4 regions of the Gottfriedia sp. S16(2024) genome follow, and region 1 is predicted to be linked to each of the others. Evidence: riboswitches for the same ligand, from Rfam matches in the RefSeq annotation. Region 1 holds a riboswitch; each other region holds the start of a gene.
What was found. A riboswitch is a leader RNA that binds a small molecule or an ion and turns the genes downstream of it on or off. The one in region 1 is predicted to bind S-adenosylmethionine.
Positions count from the first base shown of each region.

Region 2: linked by a shared signal. The riboswitch ahead of AB1282_RS15055 (trans-sulfuration enzyme family protein) and the one ahead of AB1282_RS15630 (2,3-diketo-5-methylthiopentyl-1-phosphate enolase) in region 1 are both predicted to bind S-adenosylmethionine.
Region 3: linked by a shared signal. The riboswitch ahead of metK (methionine adenosyltransferase) and the one ahead of AB1282_RS15630 (2,3-diketo-5-methylthiopentyl-1-phosphate enolase) in region 1 are both predicted to bind S-adenosylmethionine.
Region 4: linked by a shared signal. The riboswitch ahead of metK (methionine adenosyltransferase) and the one ahead of AB1282_RS15630 (2,3-diketo-5-methylthiopentyl-1-phosphate enolase) in region 1 are both predicted to bind S-adenosylmethionine.

Region 1 is NZ_JBFLUO010000001.1:3,327,719-3,332,620, forward strand. Features, by position in the region: gene AB1282_RS15615 (cupin domain-containing protein) at 1-56, opposite strand, end outside; gene AB1282_RS15620 (methylthioribulose 1-phosphate dehydratase) at 73-699, opposite strand; gene AB1282_RS15625 (2-hydroxy-3-keto-5-methylthiopentenyl-1-phosphate phosphatase) at 696-1,349, opposite strand; gene AB1282_RS15630 (2,3-diketo-5-methylthiopentyl-1-phosphate enolase) at 1,356-2,576, opposite strand; SAM riboswitch class I at 2,641-2,744, opposite strand; gene AB1282_RS15635 (pyridoxal phosphate-dependent aminotransferase) at 2,803-3,990, opposite strand; gene AB1282_RS15640 (carbon-nitrogen family hydrolase) at 4,134-4,902, shown strand, end outside.
Region 2 is NZ_JBFLUO010000001.1:3,217,797-3,222,698, forward strand. Features, by position in the region: gene AB1282_RS15050 (ATP-dependent DNA helicase) at 1-2,083, shown strand, start outside; SAM riboswitch class I at 2,162-2,265, shown strand; gene AB1282_RS15055 (trans-sulfuration enzyme family protein) at 2,348-3,517, shown strand; gene AB1282_RS15060 (trans-sulfuration enzyme family protein) at 3,523-4,671, shown strand; gene AB1282_RS15065 (hypothetical protein) at 4,873-4,902, opposite strand, start outside.
Region 3 is NZ_JBFLUO010000002.1:13,876-18,777, forward strand. Features, by position in the region: gene pckA (phosphoenolpyruvate carboxykinase (ATP)) at 1-1,304, opposite strand, end outside; SAM riboswitch class I at 1,617-1,731, shown strand; gene metK (methionine adenosyltransferase) at 1,940-3,136, shown strand; partial or broken gene AB1282_RS25635 (NAD(P)-dependent alcohol dehydrogenase) at 3,283-4,262, shown strand; gene AB1282_RS25640 (hypothetical protein) at 4,420-4,584, opposite strand; gene AB1282_RS25645 (hypothetical protein) at 4,687-4,902, opposite strand, start outside.
Region 4 is NZ_JBFLUO010000001.1:381,476-386,377, forward strand. Features, by position in the region: gene AB1282_RS01985 (NAD(P)-dependent alcohol dehydrogenase) at 1-566, opposite strand, end outside; gene metK (methionine adenosyltransferase) at 714-1,910, opposite strand; SAM riboswitch class I at 2,119-2,233, opposite strand; gene pckA (phosphoenolpyruvate carboxykinase (ATP)) at 2,546-4,132, shown strand; gene AB1282_RS02000 (hypothetical protein) at 4,338-4,868, shown strand.

The DNA.
Region 1 (4,902 bases):
ACTTCAACATCACTTGTAATATGATAATCTTTTTTTTCTACCCAAATTGTTGCCATTCTTCATTCCTCCAAATTAATTCTTTATAAATGTATTTTTTTGAATACCTTGTAATGCATATTGGAATAGAAACTCATAAGCTTCTAAATGCTTTTTAGCTTCAAATGCTGATTCGGCCCAAACTGTTATCCCATGATTATGAATTAATACAGCACCATGATCATTCTTTATATGTGGAAGAAATTCATTTGCAAGAGTAGGGATATGCGCATGATTTTTTATGATTGGAATTGTAATTTCTGCATCTTCTTCCCATAATCCTAATGCTTTAATAATTTCGATACCAGAAAAAGATAACTCATCTTGATATGGAAAATCCTTTGTTATAAAGTTATTTGCTAAAGTGTGTACATGAAGTACGCATTTTGCATTTGTATGTTGATAAATTAGCCGATGTAAAATGGCTTCAGCTGATGGTTTTTTTGATTCATCCCAAACAGATTGGTCAAATTCATTAACGAGTAAAAAATCGTCATAAGTATGTCTAGTTTTATCTTTACCACTAGTTGTCACTAAAAAGTTTAAAGGTTCGTCATTTACTTTAATTGATAAATTCCCGCTAGTTCCTAAAAACCAATCTCGATCAGCTAGTACTTTTTTTACTTCACGGATTTCATCATAATGTTTGAAAAATTCCTTCATACTAGCACCTCCTTCTCTAATGAAGCTCGAATATCATAGAAATTTTCAAAAGGAATGAAAGGTAAAGATAGTTCTTCACATTTATCTTTTAAGAAATCTCGAGCAAAAATTAAATTGGCTTCTTTTGCAATTTGTAAGTCAGTAATTGAATCGCCAATGACAATGATAAAATCATTTGATTCACTAAATTTTCTTTTAACAGATGGTTTACACATTCCACAATCATTCGTACAGTTTTCATCACAAGAATGATCCCATTGAATTTTTACAGTTTGGCCCGTAAAGTCAGTACGATTACATAAAATATCCGAAGGTGGAAGGTAATCCGCTAATATAGGATGAACAAAAAAATCTAGCCCGCCACTTACAACTTTTAACGCATATTGTTGAACGCTTACAAATTGAATAAAATCGCTAAAACCATCTCGAATGATAGTACGATCGATTACAAAATCAGTCATTTCTTGTTTTTTCGTTGAAGGAATCGTAGCAAACATTTTCTCTACGCCTTCTCGAATCGATAGATTGCCATTTAATACTTCACTTGTTAATTCACTTACTGAAGGAGGAGCAAATTCTTTAATTAAATTAACGATATTGTCTCCCTCAGTAATTGTTCCATCAAAATCACAAAAAATCTTTATTGCCATTGTTGTTTACCCCCAAAGTTGTAATGCTTTTTGTAGTGATGTATTTGGAAGTGCGTATTCTTTTAGCCCAACTCCAGACAGTGTTGCTGAAATTGCTTCTCTAAATGCATTACCTCCACCAATCGGACCATCCGGATGACCATGAACACCGCCACCAGCGTTGATGACTTGCTCAATTCCAAAATCTTGAATTAATTGAGGCACTAGCGCAGGGTGAATTCCAGCAGAAGGTACTGGGAATGTCTCCTTTAATCCATTTGATACAGTTAAATTTTCAGCGATTTTTAAAGCTGTCTCTTTTTGTAATGCAACTGAACCATATGGCGAAGGGAATAGACTAAAATCTGCACCTGCAATTCGTAAAAGTTTCCCTAGTAATAATCCTGCGTCAATTCCATAAATTGGTGATGCTGTAAACGCACCCGAAACAGCAGGATGGGCCATAATTGGAACATTAATTGATGGATCCTCTGCCAAACCTTGAAGTACATCAATTCCATACGAGAATACATTTAATAAAAATACATCCGCACCAGCTTCTGCAGCACGTAATGCTTTTTCTTTTAACTCATATGTACGGCCAGTTAAATTCACCGCGTATAATGTTTTGTGTCCTGTTTTTTCATAAACTTGGTTCAAAATATTTTTTCCGTGAGTGACGCGATCTGTTATAGATGTATTCGTGTCAAAAAGTATCTCGTCGTCTTTAATTAAATCAACGCCGCCTAAAGCTTGCTTTTTTAATTCCTCTGAAATGTATTGAATGTCTCTGCCGATTATTGATTTGAAAATGCTCATTAATAAAGGTCGATCATATACATCCAATTTTTCTCGAATGCCTTTAATACCAAATTTTGGACCCGGAAATAAATTTAAAATGTCATCAGTAAAATTTAAATCTATTAGTTTAATTTCGCCATCAAGGGATAGCTTACCGAAAACTGTTGTTAAAATAGCTGGAAGATCAGCTGAAAAATTTAAGCTAGGATAATAAATTTCAATAATCCCTTTTGTTGGTTTATATCCTAAAAAGTTAACGATATTTTCTTCGCATTCTATATCACGAACTGAAAGAACTTTACCTTTATGCTTTTGTAATTGAATTTGATCATTTTGAGGTAATGACGTCCAAGAACCAACCGTTAAACCTAGCGCGATTGACTCTGCCTTTTTTTCTAAATGATGATTTTTATCATAAACTTGGTAAGTTGCTATTACTCCACTCATTTCAAAACCTCCAAAAAGTTTTAATCAAACAAAAAACCTCTCCACTAAGGAGAGGTTTACCTACACCTTATCTGTCAGCAAATGCTGCGAGAATTAGCACCGTACTAGTTAACTAGCCGGTTGCCGGGTTTCGTCGGGCTCGGTCCCTCCACCTACTCTGAATAAAGTTAATATTTAATTTTGAATTATTAATCTAATCGCATTATTTCATGAACAATCATAATTGTCAAACATTAAATTTTGAAAATATTTCAATTTCTTTTAATCTAGCAACTGCTTCCTTCAGTCTATCAGTATCTGATAGTAGGCCGACTCTTACATACCCTTCACCATATTCTCCAAATCCATTTCCTGGAGCGACTGCAATATGAGCCTTTTCAAGTAATAGATCAGCAAATTCCTGTGATGTAAAACCTGCTGGAATTTTTAGCCATGCAAAAAAGGACCCTGCTGGTGCAGTTACTTCCCATCCAATTTCGTGACAACCGCTAATAAATACATTTCTACGCTCTTCATAAAGTGCTAATAGTTGTTTTACACTTTCTTGAGATTCTGTAAGCGCAACAGCGGCAGCTTCTTGAACAGCAGGGAAGATGCTAACGTAAAGATGATCCTGTAATAGATTAATTGCTGAAATAACCTCTTTATTTCCAACTGCAAAACCGATTCTCCAACCAGCCATATTATAAGTTTTAGAGAGGGTATAAATTTCAATCCCGCATTCCTTTGCTCCTGGCGTTTGAAGATAACTTAAAGGTTTTTTGCCGTCAAAACCAAATGCGCCATAAGCAAAATCATGACAAACTGTAATTTGATTATTTCTTGCAAGCTCAACTGTTTCTTTAAAAAATTCTTCTGTTGCGATAGCGCCAGTGGGATTATTTGGATAATTGATAAATAATATTTTACTAGCATCCAAAACATCCTGAGGAATTAATTTATAATCTGGTAAAAATTGATTTTGTTCAAGTAATGGAAGCATGTATGGTACTGTTTTTGAAAGAGATATACCAGATAAATAGTCTGGATAGCCTGGATCTGGAACTAAAATTGTATCTCCAGCGTCACATAAACAAAGTGGTAGCTCAACTAATCCAGCTTTTCCACCGAATAATATGGCTACTTCTTCCTCTGGGTCTAAATCAACATCATACTCTCGTTTATAAAATTCTACAACAGCATTTTTTAAAGATCTCATCCCTCTAAACGGAGAATAACGATGAGTTAAAGGGTTTTCAACAGACTTTTGTAATGCTTTTATAATATAGTCAGGTGTTGGCTGATCTGGATTTCCTTGACCAAGATTAATGACATCATGACCATTACCTATTGACTGATTCACTTTTTGGACTAGTGAAGCAAAAAATTGTTTTGGTAAATTGTTTAATAGTTTACTATGATTCAAGTTAATCACTCCAAAAATATAATAAAATTAATTTGAATAGATCGTTACTTAATCGACTGATTTTCATGAACGACTGTTGCAATAACTTTCACCATCATATATGCTCGATTTAAAAATGTCTATAAAATTTAGAATAGGGTGAATAAATTGTGATTAAAATTGCGTGTATTCAATCTGACGTTATTTTAGGTAAATCAAAGTCTAATTTAGAGAAAATGAAAACTCAAATAAACGAAGCTGTTAAAGAAAATGTTCAGGTTATCGTATTACCAGAGTTATGGACAACAGGCTATTGTTTGGAAGAGATTGGCTTGCACACAGGTGAACAAGAAGCGATTATTTCTGAACTTCAGTCGATTGCAAAATCAAATAATGTAATATTGATTGCTGGTTCGTTCCCAATTGCAAGAGAAAATGGTGTAACGAATACGTTAATTGTTATTAGCAATACTGGTGAATTAGTAAAATCTTATGATAAAGTTCATTTGTTCCAGTTAATGAACGAGCATCACTATCTTCAATCAGGGGAAACAGACGGTCTTTTTGAAATCGATGGATTAACAGCTGCAGGTTTTGTTTGCTATGATTTGCGTTTTCCTGAATGGATTGGAGCTCATTCTCAAAAAGGTGCAAAAGTTTTATTTTTTGTCGCTGAATGGCCAATTCAAAGAATGAATCATTGGGAAATCTTGTTAAAAGCAAGAGCAATTGAAAATCAGTGTTATGTTGTTGCTTGTAATCGAGTAGGAAAAGATTTAGCAAATACATTTGGCGGAGGATCAATGATCATTGACCCTTGGGGAGAAGTAATTTCCAAAGGTAGCACGAATGAAGAAATCGTATTCGGTGAAATTGATCCGAAAAAAGTCGATGAAATACGCGGTACAATCCCTATTTTTGAAGACAGAAAAGAAGAAATTT
Region 2 (4,902 bases), 110 kb from region 1:
GTTGGTGTTTCAGATAGAAGGCCGTTGTGATGGATTATTATTTAATGATGGTCAATATATAATAGAAGAAATTAAATCAACAATGAAGGATTTAAATGAAATAAATGAAAATTCATATCCTGTTCATTGGGCTCAAGCAAAAGTTTATGGATATTTTATTTGTGAAGAATTACAACTTGAAAAAATTACACTTAGACTTACATATATTAATATTTTAACCGAGCAAAAAATAAGCTTCGACCTCTTATTTACAAAAGATGAATTAACAAATTACTTATACAAAATGCTGGAAATTTATTATCCTTTTGCAAAATGGAAATACGATCATATTGAAACAAGGAATCAGACAATAAAAGAATTAAATTTTCCCTTTCCTTCTTTTAGAAAAGGTCAAAGAAAGTTAGCAGGTGCGGTATATCAAACAATTCAAGAAGGTAATAATTTATTTGCGGTAGCCCCAACCGGAATTGGCAAAACGGTTTCGACTATTTTTCCGACAGTTAAAAGTATTGGTGAGAATAATATAAATCGAATGTTTTACTTAACTTCTAAGACGATTACTAGGACTGTTGCTGAAGAAGCATTTAAGCTAATGACAGATCAAGGACTTTGTATAAAGTGTACGACGATTACAGCAAAAGATAAAATCTGTTTTAAAGAAGAGACGATGTGTCAAAAGGATTATTGTGAATTTGCTAATGGTTATTATGACCGAATAAATGATGCTGTTCTTGATATTCTTTCATCGGAAAAATCGTTAACTAGGGAGAAAATAGAAGAATATGCCCGCAAACATACAGTATGTCCATTTGAATACTCTTTAGATTTATTAAATTCTTCCGATGCGATTATTTGCGATGTAAATTATATTTTTGATCCTAGAGTTTCGTTAAAACGATTATTTGATGAACATAAACGAAGTTCGGTTTTATTAATTGATGAAGCTCATAATCTTGTTGATCGTGCAAGAGAAATGTATTCTGCGAGCTTATTCAAATCTAAATTTTTAGAGTTGAAAAATAGATATAAAAATTTAAAAGATGAACTTTATGCCATAATAAATGAAATAAATAAGCGATTTATTGAATTAAGAAAAAAATGGAAGGACGTTGTAACCCCAGTTTCAAAGGAAATAGATGGTGATTTACTAGAACTTCTACATACATTCAATGAAATCGTAGAAATAAAATTACAGGAAATGGAAGAGGACGAAAATAAACAACTTCTACTTGATACATATTTTGAGTCACTCAACTTCGTCAAAATTGCGGAGTTTTTTGATGAAAATTATGTATGCTACTATGAACTATATAAAAGTGAAGTACATTTAAAGTTATTTTGCCTTGATCCTTCTAAAGTAGTGAATGACGTCATAAAAAGATTTCGCTCTACAATTTATTTTTCGGCTACTTTAACGCCAATACAATATTTTCAAGATATGCTTGGTGATCAAAGTCGAGATTATACAATTTCAATCGATTCTCCTTTTCATAGAGAACAACTGGAAGTAACAATTGATCCTCTTTCAACTCGATACCAAGATCGTGAAAGAAATTTAGAAAGATTAATTGATTCTGTCTATAAAGAAATTACGAAAAGAAAAGGTAATTATTTAGTTTTTTATCCGTCATATCAATATTTAATTCAAAGTGTTGATTTATTTAAAGAGAAAAACCCTAACATAAAGACAATCGTTCAAGAAAATGGTATGTCTGAAATTGAACGAGAGGAGTTCCTTTTACAGTTTGATAGTCTAAATGAGGAAACTTTGGTTGGGTTTGCTGTATTAGGTGGAATATTCTCTGAAGGGATCGATTTAAAGGGGGATCGCTTAAACGGTGTCGTAGTAGTTGGTGTAGGATTGCCACAGATTTGTTTAGAAAGAAATATTTTAAAGGAGCATTTTAATTCTGTTGGAAAAAATGGGTATTATTATGCATATGTCTTTCCAGGTATGAATAAAGTAATGCAAGCGGGTGGAAGAGTTATCCGTTCTGAATCAGATGAAGGGACTTTATTACTAATTGATGATCGATATAAGAGTTCACTTTATCAAAGTTTATTACCTGAAGAATGGAAGTAAGAGTTAATTATTAAATAATTCAAAAAAAACGATTGATAATTATCAGAGTTTTTAATATACTAACAATATAATTTAATAATCTTATCAAGAGCGGTGGAGGGACTGGCCCGACGAAACCCGGCAACTCTAGTAAATACTAGAAAGTGCTAAATCCTGCAGGTGAAAAACCTGGAAGATAAGAGCGATATGTTTATTTTACAGACATAACCACTTCTTATTTTTTAGGAAGTGGTTTTTTTATTTGACTAAAATGGGGGATTTATAATGACTAACACAAAAGAGGCTTTAAACACGAATAAAAAATCGATTGAAACGGTAGCTGTTCATGGTAGCAAAGGGTATGATCCATTAACTGGTGCAATTAGTTATCCAATTTATCAATCAGCTACATTTAAGCATGCAGGTCTACATCAGTCAACTGGATATGATTATGCAAGATTACAAAATCCAACACGAGAAGAAGTCGAAAATACTGTTGCAAAATTAGAAAGTGCAAATTATGGCGTTGCATTCGCAACAGGAAATGCAGCAGTTACTGCAGTATTAAGCTTATTTAAAAAGGGTGATCACCTAATTGTTTCAGATGATTTATACGGTGGTACATATCGCTTATTCGAAGAAATTTATTCGCCATATGGACTTGAGCATAATTTTGTTGATACGACTGAAATTGAACATATTCTTGATGCACTTAAACCGAACACAAAAGGAATTTTTATTGAGACACCTTCAAATCCAATGATGAAAGTAACTGATTTAAAAAGAGTAGTAGAGATTGCAAAAAAACGAGATATTATTGTAATTGTCGATAATACATTTTTAACTCCTTATTTCTTTAGACCAATTGAATTAGGGGCAGATGTAGTTGTTCATAGTGGAACAAAGTATTTAGGTGGCCATAATGATACACTAGCTGGCTTCGTCGTAACGAATTCAGAATATACAAATGAACGAATTCGCTATTATCAAAAATCAACAGGTGCAACATTAGCTCCATTTGACTCTTGGTTAATCTTAAGAGGAATTAAAACATTGCATTTACGCATGGAATACAGTCAAAAAAATGCGATTGTACTTGCGAAGTTTTTAGAAAATCATCCAAATGTTACTGAAGTATATTATGTAGGATTACCAACGCATAAAGGGTATTCAATTATTAAAGAACAGGCAACTGGATTTGGTGCAATGATTTCATTTAAAGTGAAGGATTTAAGTTTAGTAGAACAGGTTTTAGGAAGCGTAAAAGTCATTACATTCGCAGAAAGTTTAGGTGGAGTCGAATCGTTAATTACGTATCCACATACACAAACTCATTCAGAGATGCCAGAAGAATTTAAAAGAAAGCTTGGTCTAGATGACCATACATTACGTTTATCAGTGGGAATTGAACATATTGATGATTTATTAAATGACTTAGAAAATGCATTGGGGTGATGAGCATGCAATTTGGAACGAAACTAATTCATAACGGAAATGAAATTGATCAGGCAACAGGTGCATTAAGTATACCAATTTATCAGACATCAACGTTTCATCAATTTGATATTGAGAATTTTGGGAAGTACGACTATGCGAGAAGTGGAAATCCAACAAGAGAAGCGTTAGAAAATACAATTGCAAAATTAGAAAATGGTGTACGTGGCTTTGCGTTTTCATCAGGAATGGCCGCAATCTCATCTGTATTATCTTTGTTTTCAGCAGGAGATCATATTGTCATTTGTGAAGATGTTTATGGGGGAACATTTAGAATAGCAACAAAAGTTTTAAATCGTTTCGGAATCGATTTTTCTTTCGTCGACGCATCTAATTTAGAAGAGATTAAAGCCGGAATAAAGCCAAATACAAAAGGACTTTATTTAGAAACACCGTCTAATCCTCTTTTGAAAATTACTGATTTAAGTAGTGCTATTAAAATAGCAAAAGAAAATGACATCCTTGTCATTGTAGATAATAGTTTTTTATCACCATATTTACAAAGACCATTAGACTTAGGAGCTGATATTGTCGTTCATAGTGCAACAAAGTTTATTGCAGGTCATAGCGATGTAATTGGAGGATTAGCGGTCGTAAATTCAGAAGAACTTGCAAGTGATTTATACACAATCCAAAATTCATTCGGAGCTATTTTAGGTCCACAAGACTGTTGGCTAACATTAAGAGGATTAAAGACCCTAAAAGTTCGTATGGATGCATATGAACAAACTGCATCAAAATTAGCAAACTGGCTTTTAGAACAAGAAGAAGTTGAGGATGTTTATTACCCAGGACTAAAAGATCATCCTGGTCACGATGTTCATTTTGAGCAGGCTACTGGAGGAGGAGCAGTCCTTTCATTTACACTAAAAACGATTGAACAAACGACAAGTTTCCTTCAATCAGTCGAAAACGTTGCAGTTGCAGTTTCACTTGGTGGAGTTGAGACGATTGTTTCATATCCTGTAAAGATGTCCCATGCTGCAATACCGCTCGATGTTCGTGAACGATTAGGGGTTAAAGATACATTAATAAGGGTATCCGTTGGTTTAGAAGATATAGAAGACTTGATTGCAAGCTTCCAAAAAGCATTAAAAGCAGGTGCAAGAGTATAGTGAAAGGAATAGGGAAATTGAATAAATAAAATTGGGTTTGGCCGAATAGAATTGAAAAACGAACAATAATTAGATGCAAACGGTAGAATGTCCGTTCAATTCGAGAAAAGCATAAATCCCACAATGGAAGCATATTTCCTTGTGGGATTAATTTATTTTATATTTTTTGATTTTGCTTACTTTTTTATTTAGTGTAGAAGACTAAGAAAGGAATATTTCCCCATCACCAAT
Region 3 (4,902 bases), on a different contig from region 1:
ACACCGTATTCTCCACCAGTCCAACCAGTGTTTACTAAGAATACATTTACATTATGCTTTTCAATTTTTTCACCAAGCATTTTTGCATATTCTACAGCTGGAAGCGGTAAGAATGGTGATCCGAAACATGTTGAGAATGTTACTTGTGGAGAAGTAACACCACGCTCAGTACCTGCTAATTTACTAGTAAATCCACTTAAGAAGTGGTACATAGCTTGCTCTTTTGTTAATTTACTGATTGGAGGTAATACTCCAAATGCATCAGCAGTTAAAAAGATAATTGCATGTGGATGTCCAGCAACGCTTGGCTCAATGATATTTTGAATTGCTTGCATTGGGTATGCAGCACGAGTATTTTCTGTTAAAGTTGTATCATCATAGTCAGCTAAACGGCTATCAGGTTTAACAACTACATTTTCTAAAACTGTACCAAATTTAATTGCAGAGAAAATTTGTGGCTCTTTTTCAAATGTTAAATTGATACATTTAGCGTAGCAACCGCCTTCAATATTGAATACACCATTATCTGACCAGCCGTGCTCGTCATCACCGATTAGTTTACGGTCTGCATCTGCAGATAATGTAGTTTTACCAGTTCCTGAAAGTCCAAAGAATAATGCTACATCGCCTTCGCTACCAACGTTAGCAGAACAGTGCATTGGTAAAACATTATTTTGTGGTAATAGGAAATTCATGATTGAGAAAATAGATTTTTTCATTTCTCCAGCATATTCCGTACCACCAATTAAGATTATTTTCTTTTCAAATGATACAATAACAAATGCCTCTGAATTTGTTCCATCAACTACAGGGTCTGCTTTAAATGTCGGAGCAGAAACAATTGTAAACTCTGCTTCATGTGTTGTAAGTTCTTGCTCAGTTGGGCGAATAAATAATTGATGAGCAAATAAGTTGTGCCATGCAAATTCGTTAATTACTTGGATAGGTAAACGATACTCAGTATCTGCACCAGCAAATCCTTTAAATAAGAATAATTCGTTACGATCTTTTAAGTAGTTAAGTACTTTGCTATATAATTTTTCGAATACGTCAGCAGAGATTGGTTGATTTACTGAACCCCAATCGATTAAATTTTCAACAGATGCCTCTTGTACAATAAATTTATCTTTAGGTGAACGTCCAGTATATTTGCCTGTTGAAACGCTAACTGCTCCCGTTGACGTTAAAATTCCTTCTTGTCTTGTTAGGACTTTTTCAACTAACTCAGAAACGCTTAGTTGGTTATACATTTGATTACTAGTAAGTAATTCGTTTAATTCAAAGTTTACATCAACTGTCTTCATATACTAATACCATCCTTTAAATATAATTTGTCTGCCATGTAGGTATCTCGATAAATAGTATAACACATTTATTTTAATAGTGTATACTATTAGTTGGCAAAATGTGTTATGAATTTGATTAAAAAATAAATTTGAGCAAAATTTACTTATTAAATGAAGTAAGTTATTTAAATGTAAGTATAATAATTAGTAATTTCCCATTAAATAGAAATGAATGTAGGGATAAAGTTATTGTAGAATTATGTCTAAGTTATGATGAAAATTGTTGACAAGAAAGTGAAATTTTAATATGATACTTTTCATACGGATACTCTCTTATCCCGAGTAGGTGGAGGGATACAGGCCCTACGAAGCCCAGCAACCTCACTTTTAGTGAAAGGTGCTGAACCTGATGCAAGACTATTTTTTATGTCTTGGACGATAAGAGCGAAAGGCAAATACCAAGAACCCTTTCCTCAGGTAATATTTGATAAGAGGAAGGCTTTTTTTTTGCTCAAAACTTAAATACAGTGGCAATTTCGTAATTTACACTGAGTTATCTTTATCTTAAATGGGAAACATAGGAATAGGAACAAACTTTTTATTCTTATGTTGAGAAAAAAGAGATCCGTCAATTCAATTTAGGAGGGGACTCAATGTCACAACGTCGTTTATTTACTTCAGAATCAGTTACAGAAGGACATCCAGATAAAATCTGTGACCAAATCTCAGATTCAATTCTTGATGCAATTTTAGCAAATGATCCGAATGCTCGTGTAGCAGCGGAAACTTCAGTTACAACAGGTTTAGTACTTGTTGCAGGTGAAATTACAACTTCTACTTATGTAGATATCCCAAAAATCGTTCGCGAAACAATCCGTGAAATCGGTTATGACCGTGCAAAATACGGATTTGATGCAGATACATGTGCAGTTTTAACTTCTATTGATGAGCAATCAGCAGATATCGCTTTAGGTGTAGACCAAGCATTAGAAGCTCGTGAAGGTAGCATGACAGATGAAGAAATTGAAGCAATCGGTGCAGGAGACCAAGGTTTAATGTTCGGTTTTGCTGTTAATGAAACACCTGAATTAATGCCACTTCCAATTTCATTATCTCACAAAATTGCACGCCGTTTAACTGAAGTTAGAAAAAATGAAACAGTTTCTTACTTACGTCCAGACGGTAAAACTCAAGTAACAGTTGAGTATGATGAAAACAACAAACCAGTTCGTATTGATGCAATCGTTGTATCAACACAACATGGTCCAGAAGCTACTCAAGCTCAAATTGAAAATGATATTAAAGAACTTGTAATCAAACCAGTTGTACCAGCTGAGTTAATTGATGAAAACACAAAATTCTTTATCAACCCAACAGGTCGTTTCGTAATCGGTGGACCTCAAGGTGATGCAGGTTTAACAGGTCGTAAAATTATTGTTGATACTTACGGTGGATATGCTCGTCACGGTGGTGGCGCATTCTCTGGTAAAGATGCAACTAAAGTTGACCGTTCTGCTGCTTACGCTGCACGTTACGTTGCGAAAAACATCGTAGCTGCTGGCTTAGCTGATAAAGCTGAAGTTCAATTAGCATATGCAATTGGTGTAGCTAAACCAGTTTCAATCGCTATTGATACTTTTGGTACAGGTAAAGTTTCAGAAGAAAAATTAGTTGAAGTAATTCGCAACAACTTCGACCTACGTCCAGCTGGAATTATTAAAATGCTTGACCTACGTCGTCCAATTTACAAACAAACTGCTGCTTATGGTCACTTTGGCCGTACAGATATCGATCTTCCTTGGGAGCGTACTGACAAAGCAGAAGTTTTAAAAACTGAAGCAGGTCTATAATAAAATGATTAAGGCTGAATATGGCATATGCTATATTCAGTCTTTTTTGTTTAATTAGAATTACGAATTACATTACATATAGGTATACTTAAAAATCATTTTTCATAGGTTAAATGACTGAATTAAAGTTTGTAATGGAGGAACCTATGAAAGCGATTATATGTACAAAATATGGTCCACCAGAAGTTCTTCAAATAACAGAAGTTGAAAAACCAAAATTAAAAATGAAGAAGTATTAATTAAAATACATGCATCAACTGTAACAGCAGGTGGTGTAAAACTTCGAAGCTCCGATTTTCCATATATGTACTGGCTGCCTTCCCGCCTAATGTTTGGCCTTACCAAGCCGAAAAATAAAATAACAGGTTGTGAGCTTGCGGGAGAAATAGTAACAGTTGGCAAAAACGTAAGAAATTTTAAAACAGGTGATCAAGTTTTTGGGTATAGTGGATTTACTTTTGGGGCTAATGCTGAATATATCTCTTTACATGAAGAAGGTGTTCTAGCTAAAAAACCAATAAATATGACATTTGAGCAAGCTGCAGCAGTACCTGTTGGGGCGATTACAGCATTACATTTTCTAAGGAAAAGTATTATTCAAAATGGACAAAAAGTACTTATTTATGGTGCTTCAGGAAGTGTTGGAACCTATGCAATTCAGCTAGCTAAATATTTTGGTACAGAAGTTACTGCTTTATGTAGTACATCAAATTTAGAATTGGTGAGATCTTTAGGAGCAAATGAAGTTATAGATTATACAAATGAAGATTTTGCTAAGAGTAAGAAAACTTACGACATTATCTTTGATACGGTAGGGAAGAGCTCCTTTTCAAATTGTAAAAGATTGCTTAACAAAGATGGCGTCTATTTATTAAGTGCAGTATGGAAGCTTTCGGTTTATTTTCAAGCGATTTGGAGTAATTTATTTGATAACAAAAAGGCAATACTTGGTGTAGCAAATATGAACAATGAAGATTTAAACTATATAAAAGCACTGATTGAAGCGGATAAGTTAAAAGCTGTTATTGATCGACAATACCCACTTGATCAAATTGTGGAAGCCCATCGTTATGTTGAAAAAGGGCATAAGAAGGGGAATGTCGTTATTAACATTCGAGGGATATGAGACTGTTGACAAACTCTAGCTTTCTTCGTTAAAATCGCCTGCTTGTACCATGTTCACTACAATTTTAGGTAACACTTACGCTTCGAAAGACAAGTACAACTTTTTAACTTTATCTACACAAAGAAATCCCTCAAAATGACCTTTTGAGGGATTTCTTTTATAAGTTTTCATTTTGCTGTCTAATTTCTTCTCCAGCTAATATTATATTAGTCGTTTCAATTTTACGGTGCTCATCCACAGAATGCCCTGGATCGAGATTATTAAGGTCTGCTTGTATTTTCATTTGCTCTTCATTTATGAGTGGTTTATCTTTTTTGCTCAATTATATTACCTCCAATATAAATAGTAGAAAGTCGATGAAACTCATCGTTGTTTTAGTCTTAACGAATTGACTAACTTCATTCAAATTTATAGAAGTAATGATTTACACGCTTAATTCATTTATTAATTTTTGAAAGGTTAGATAAGCAGGCTTAATAGTATAATCATCCTTCATAATTCCAAATTGATGAAATAGGTCGTCTTTGGAACTATCAGCATCCCTTAAACCAAAAAATTCATAATGAGTAATATTTAGTTCCTGACGCAATGAATAGACTGTTCGAATAATTTTTTCGAGTACGATTGATTGTTGTTCATA
Region 4 (4,902 bases), 2.9 Mb from region 1:
TTTGATGTACTACATAAAGCAGTAACTTCTGTACCAAAATATTTAGCTAGCTGAATTGCATAGGTTCCAACACTTCCTGAAGCACCATAAATAAGTACTTTTTGTCCATTTTGAATAATACTTTTCCTTAGAAAATGTAATGCTGTAATCGCCCCAACAGGTACTGCTGCAGCTTGCTCAAATGTCATATTTATTGGTTTTTTAGCTAGAACACCTTCTTCATGTAAAGAGATATATTCAGCATTAGCCCCAAAAGTAAATCCACTATACCCAAAAACTTGATCACCTGTTTTAAAATTTCTTACGTTTTTGCCAACTGTTACTATTTCTCCCGCAAGCTCACAACCTGTTATTTTATTTTTCGGCTTGGTAAGGCCAAACATTAGGCGGGAAGGCAGCCAGTACATATATGGAAAATCGGAGCTTCGAAGTTTTACACCACCTGCTGTTACAGTTGATGCATGTATTTTAATTAATACTTCTTCATTTTTTAATTTTGGTTTTTCAACTTCTGTTATTTGAAGAACTTCTGGTGGACCATATTTTGTACATATAATCGCTTTCATAGGTTCCTCCATTACAAACTTTAATTCAGTCATTTAAACCTATGAAAAATGATTTTTAAGTATACCTATATGTAATGTAATTCGTAATTCTAATTAAACAAAAAAGACTGAATATAGCATATGCCATATTCAGCCTTAATCATTTTATTATAGACCTGCTTCAGTTTTTAAAACTTCTGCTTTGTCAGTACGCTCCCAAGGAAGATCGATATCTGTACGGCCAAAGTGACCATAAGCAGCAGTTTGTTTGTAAATTGGACGACGTAGGTCAAGCATTTTAATAATTCCAGCTGGACGTAGGTCGAAGTTGTTGCGAATTACTTCAACTAATTTTTCTTCTGAAACTTTACCTGTACCAAAAGTATCAATAGCGATTGAAACTGGTTTAGCTACACCAATTGCATATGCTAATTGAACTTCAGCTTTATCAGCTAAGCCAGCAGCTACGATGTTTTTCGCAACGTAACGTGCAGCGTAAGCAGCAGAACGGTCAACTTTAGTTGCATCTTTACCAGAGAATGCGCCACCACCGTGACGAGCATATCCACCGTAAGTATCAACAATAATTTTACGACCTGTTAAACCTGCATCACCTTGAGGTCCACCGATTACGAAACGACCTGTTGGGTTGATAAAGAATTTTGTGTTTTCATCAATTAACTCAGCTGGTACAACTGGTTTGATTACAAGTTCTTTAATATCATTTTCAATTTGAGCTTGAGTAGCTTCTGGACCATGTTGTGTTGATACAACGATTGCATCAATACGAACTGGTTTGTTGTTTTCATCATACTCAACTGTTACTTGAGTTTTACCGTCTGGACGTAAGTAAGAAACTGTTTCATTTTTTCTAACTTCAGTTAAACGGCGTGCAATTTTGTGAGATAATGAAATTGGAAGTGGCATTAATTCAGGTGTTTCATTAACAGCAAAACCGAACATTAAACCTTGGTCTCCTGCACCGATTGCTTCAATTTCTTCATCTGTCATGCTACCTTCACGAGCTTCTAATGCTTGGTCTACACCTAAAGCGATATCTGCTGATTGCTCATCAATAGAAGTTAAAACTGCACATGTATCTGCATCAAATCCGTATTTTGCACGGTCATAACCGATTTCACGGATTGTTTCGCGAACGATTTTTGGGATATCTACATAAGTAGAAGTTGTAATTTCACCTGCAACAAGTACTAAACCTGTTGTAACTGAAGTTTCCGCTGCTACACGAGCATTCGGATCATTTGCTAAAATTGCATCAAGAATTGAATCTGAGATTTGGTCACAGATTTTATCTGGATGTCCTTCTGTAACTGATTCTGAAGTAAATAAACGACGTTGTGACATTGAGTCCCCTCCTAAATTGAATTGACGGATCTCTTTTTTCTCAACATAAGAATAAAAAGTTTGTTCCTATTCCTATGTTTCCCATTTAAGATAAAGATAACTCAGTGTAAATTACGAAATTGCCACTGTATTTAAGTTTTGAGCAAAAAAAAAGCCTTCCTCTTATCAAATATTACCTGAGGAAAGGGTTCTTGGTATTTGCCTTTCGCTCTTATCGTCCAAGACATAAAAAATAGTCTTGCATCAGGTTCAGCACCTTTCACTAAAAGTGAGGTTGCTGGGCTTCGTAGGGCCTGTATCCCTCCACCTACTCGGGATAAGAGAGTATCCGTATGAAAAGTATCATATTAAAATTTCACTTTCTTGTCAACAATTTTCATCATAACTTAGACATAATTCTACAATAACTTTATCCCTACATTCATTTCTATTTAATGGGAAATTACTAATTATTATACTTACATTTAAATAACTTACTTCATTTAATAAGTAAATTTTGCTCAAATTTATTTTTTAATCAAATTCATAACACATTTTGCCAACTAATAGTATACACTATTAAAATAAATGTGTTATACTATTTATCGAGATACCTACATGGCAGACAAATTATATTTAAAGGATGGTATTAGTATATGAAGACAGTTGATGTAAACTTTGAATTAAACGAATTACTTACTAGTAATCAAATGTATAACCAACTAAGCGTTTCTGAGTTAGTTGAAAAAGTCCTAACAAGACAAGAAGGAATTTTAACGTCAACGGGAGCAGTTAGCGTTTCAACAGGCAAATATACTGGACGTTCACCTAAAGATAAATTTATTGTACAAGAGGCATCTGTTGAAAATTTAATCGATTGGGGTTCAGTAAATCAACCAATCTCTGCTGACGTATTCGAAAAATTATATAGCAAAGTACTTAACTACTTAAAAGATCGTAACGAATTATTCTTATTTAAAGGATTTGCTGGTGCAGATACTGAGTATCGTTTACCTATCCAAGTAATTAACGAATTTGCATGGCACAACTTATTTGCTCATCAATTATTTATTCGCCCAACTGAGCAAGAACTTACAACACATGAAGCAGAGTTTACAATTGTTTCTGCTCCGACATTTAAAGCAGACCCTGTAGTTGATGGAACAAATTCAGAGGCATTTGTTATTGTATCATTTGAAAAGAAAATAATCTTAATTGGTGGTACGGAATATGCTGGAGAAATGAAAAAATCTATTTTCTCAATCATGAATTTCCTATTACCACAAAATAATGTTTTACCAATGCACTGTTCTGCTAACGTTGGTAGCGAAGGCGATGTAGCATTATTCTTTGGACTTTCAGGAACTGGTAAAACTACATTATCTGCAGATGCAGACCGTAAACTAATCGGTGATGACGAGCACGGCTGGTCAGATAATGGTGTATTCAATATTGAAGGCGGTTGCTACGCTAAATGTATCAATTTAACATTTGAAAAAGAGCCACAAATTTTCTCTGCAATTAAATTTGGTACAGTTTTAGAAAATGTAGTTGTTAAACCTGATAGCCGTTTAGCTGACTATGATGATACAACTTTAACAGAAAATACTCGTGCTGCATACCCAATGCAAGCAATTCAAAATATCATTGAGCCAAGCGTTGCTGGACATCCACATGCAATTATCTTTTTAACTGCTGATGCATTTGGAGTATTACCTCCAATCAGTAAATTAACAAAAGAGCAAGCTATGTACCACTTCTTAAGTGGATTTACTAGTAAATTAGCAGGTACTGAGCGTGGTGTTACTTCTCCACAAGTAACATTCTCAACATGTTTCGGATCACCATTCTTACCGCTTCCAGCTGTAGAATATGCAAAAATGCTTGGTGAAAAAATTGAAAAGCATAATGTAAATGTATTCTTAGTAAACACTGGTTGGACTGGTGGAGAATACGGTGTTGGTAAACGTATGAATCTATCTTACACAAGAGCAATGGTTCACGCTGCACTTGAAGGTGATTTAAACAACATTGAAACTACTCAAGATGAGTTTTTCGGTTTAGCAATTCCAACTCATGTACCTGGTGTACCTGATAGCGTATTAGTCCCTTCAACAACTTGGGAAGATAAATCAGCTTATGATCAAAAAGCTCTTGAATTAGTAACTAAATTCAAAGAAAACTTCAAAAAGTTTGAAGGCTTTGATGCTCAATTGGCTGAACTTGGTGGACCTTTAAAATAATCTAATAAAGTAAAATGTAAAGGCTGTCCAATAAGTCGGGATTTATGACTTATTGGTAGCCTCTTTTTATTTTCAGTATTAAAAAACAACCTCACTCATTAAAAGGAAATTATTAACATTTAAAGAATAAGATTAAAGTAACATTAAATAAACTGAACATGGATAATAATCACTATTTATTTATCGAATTAAATGGAGGATTAAAATGAGATCCATAAAGATATTAACTCTGATTTTTTCATTTACTGCAATTTTATTAACTTCCTTGTTTTTATTTAATACTGGTACCTCGTCTAAAAATTTAGATAAGCATGTTTCACTATCTTCTAAAGAAATTGAGCCAAAAATTGAATCATTATCCAAAAGATATTATGAGATCAAAGATTCTGTGGATAATCAATTACTTTATGGAGTTGAATATTATTTGGTCTTATCAGTACCAGAACGTTATAAAAACGATATAGAAAATGCTCAAATAGAAATCCTACTACCTAAAAAAGTCCAAACAATATTTGGAGTCAATATTGAAGAAATCAATCATAATCAAAGATACAAAATCAATAATGGAAGAGCCGTTTTTAATCTCTCTAGTTCTATTGCTACTTCAAATATAACAATAGATCAAAAAAATTATATTAAAAATCATCATGATCTTTACACTATAAAAATTTTTTCTAATGAAAATAAATTAATAAAAAGCATTGTTATAAAAGTAAAAAATTTTAATAAGAATTGAAAAGTTACATATAAAAAATGAGCCAATCTTCGGC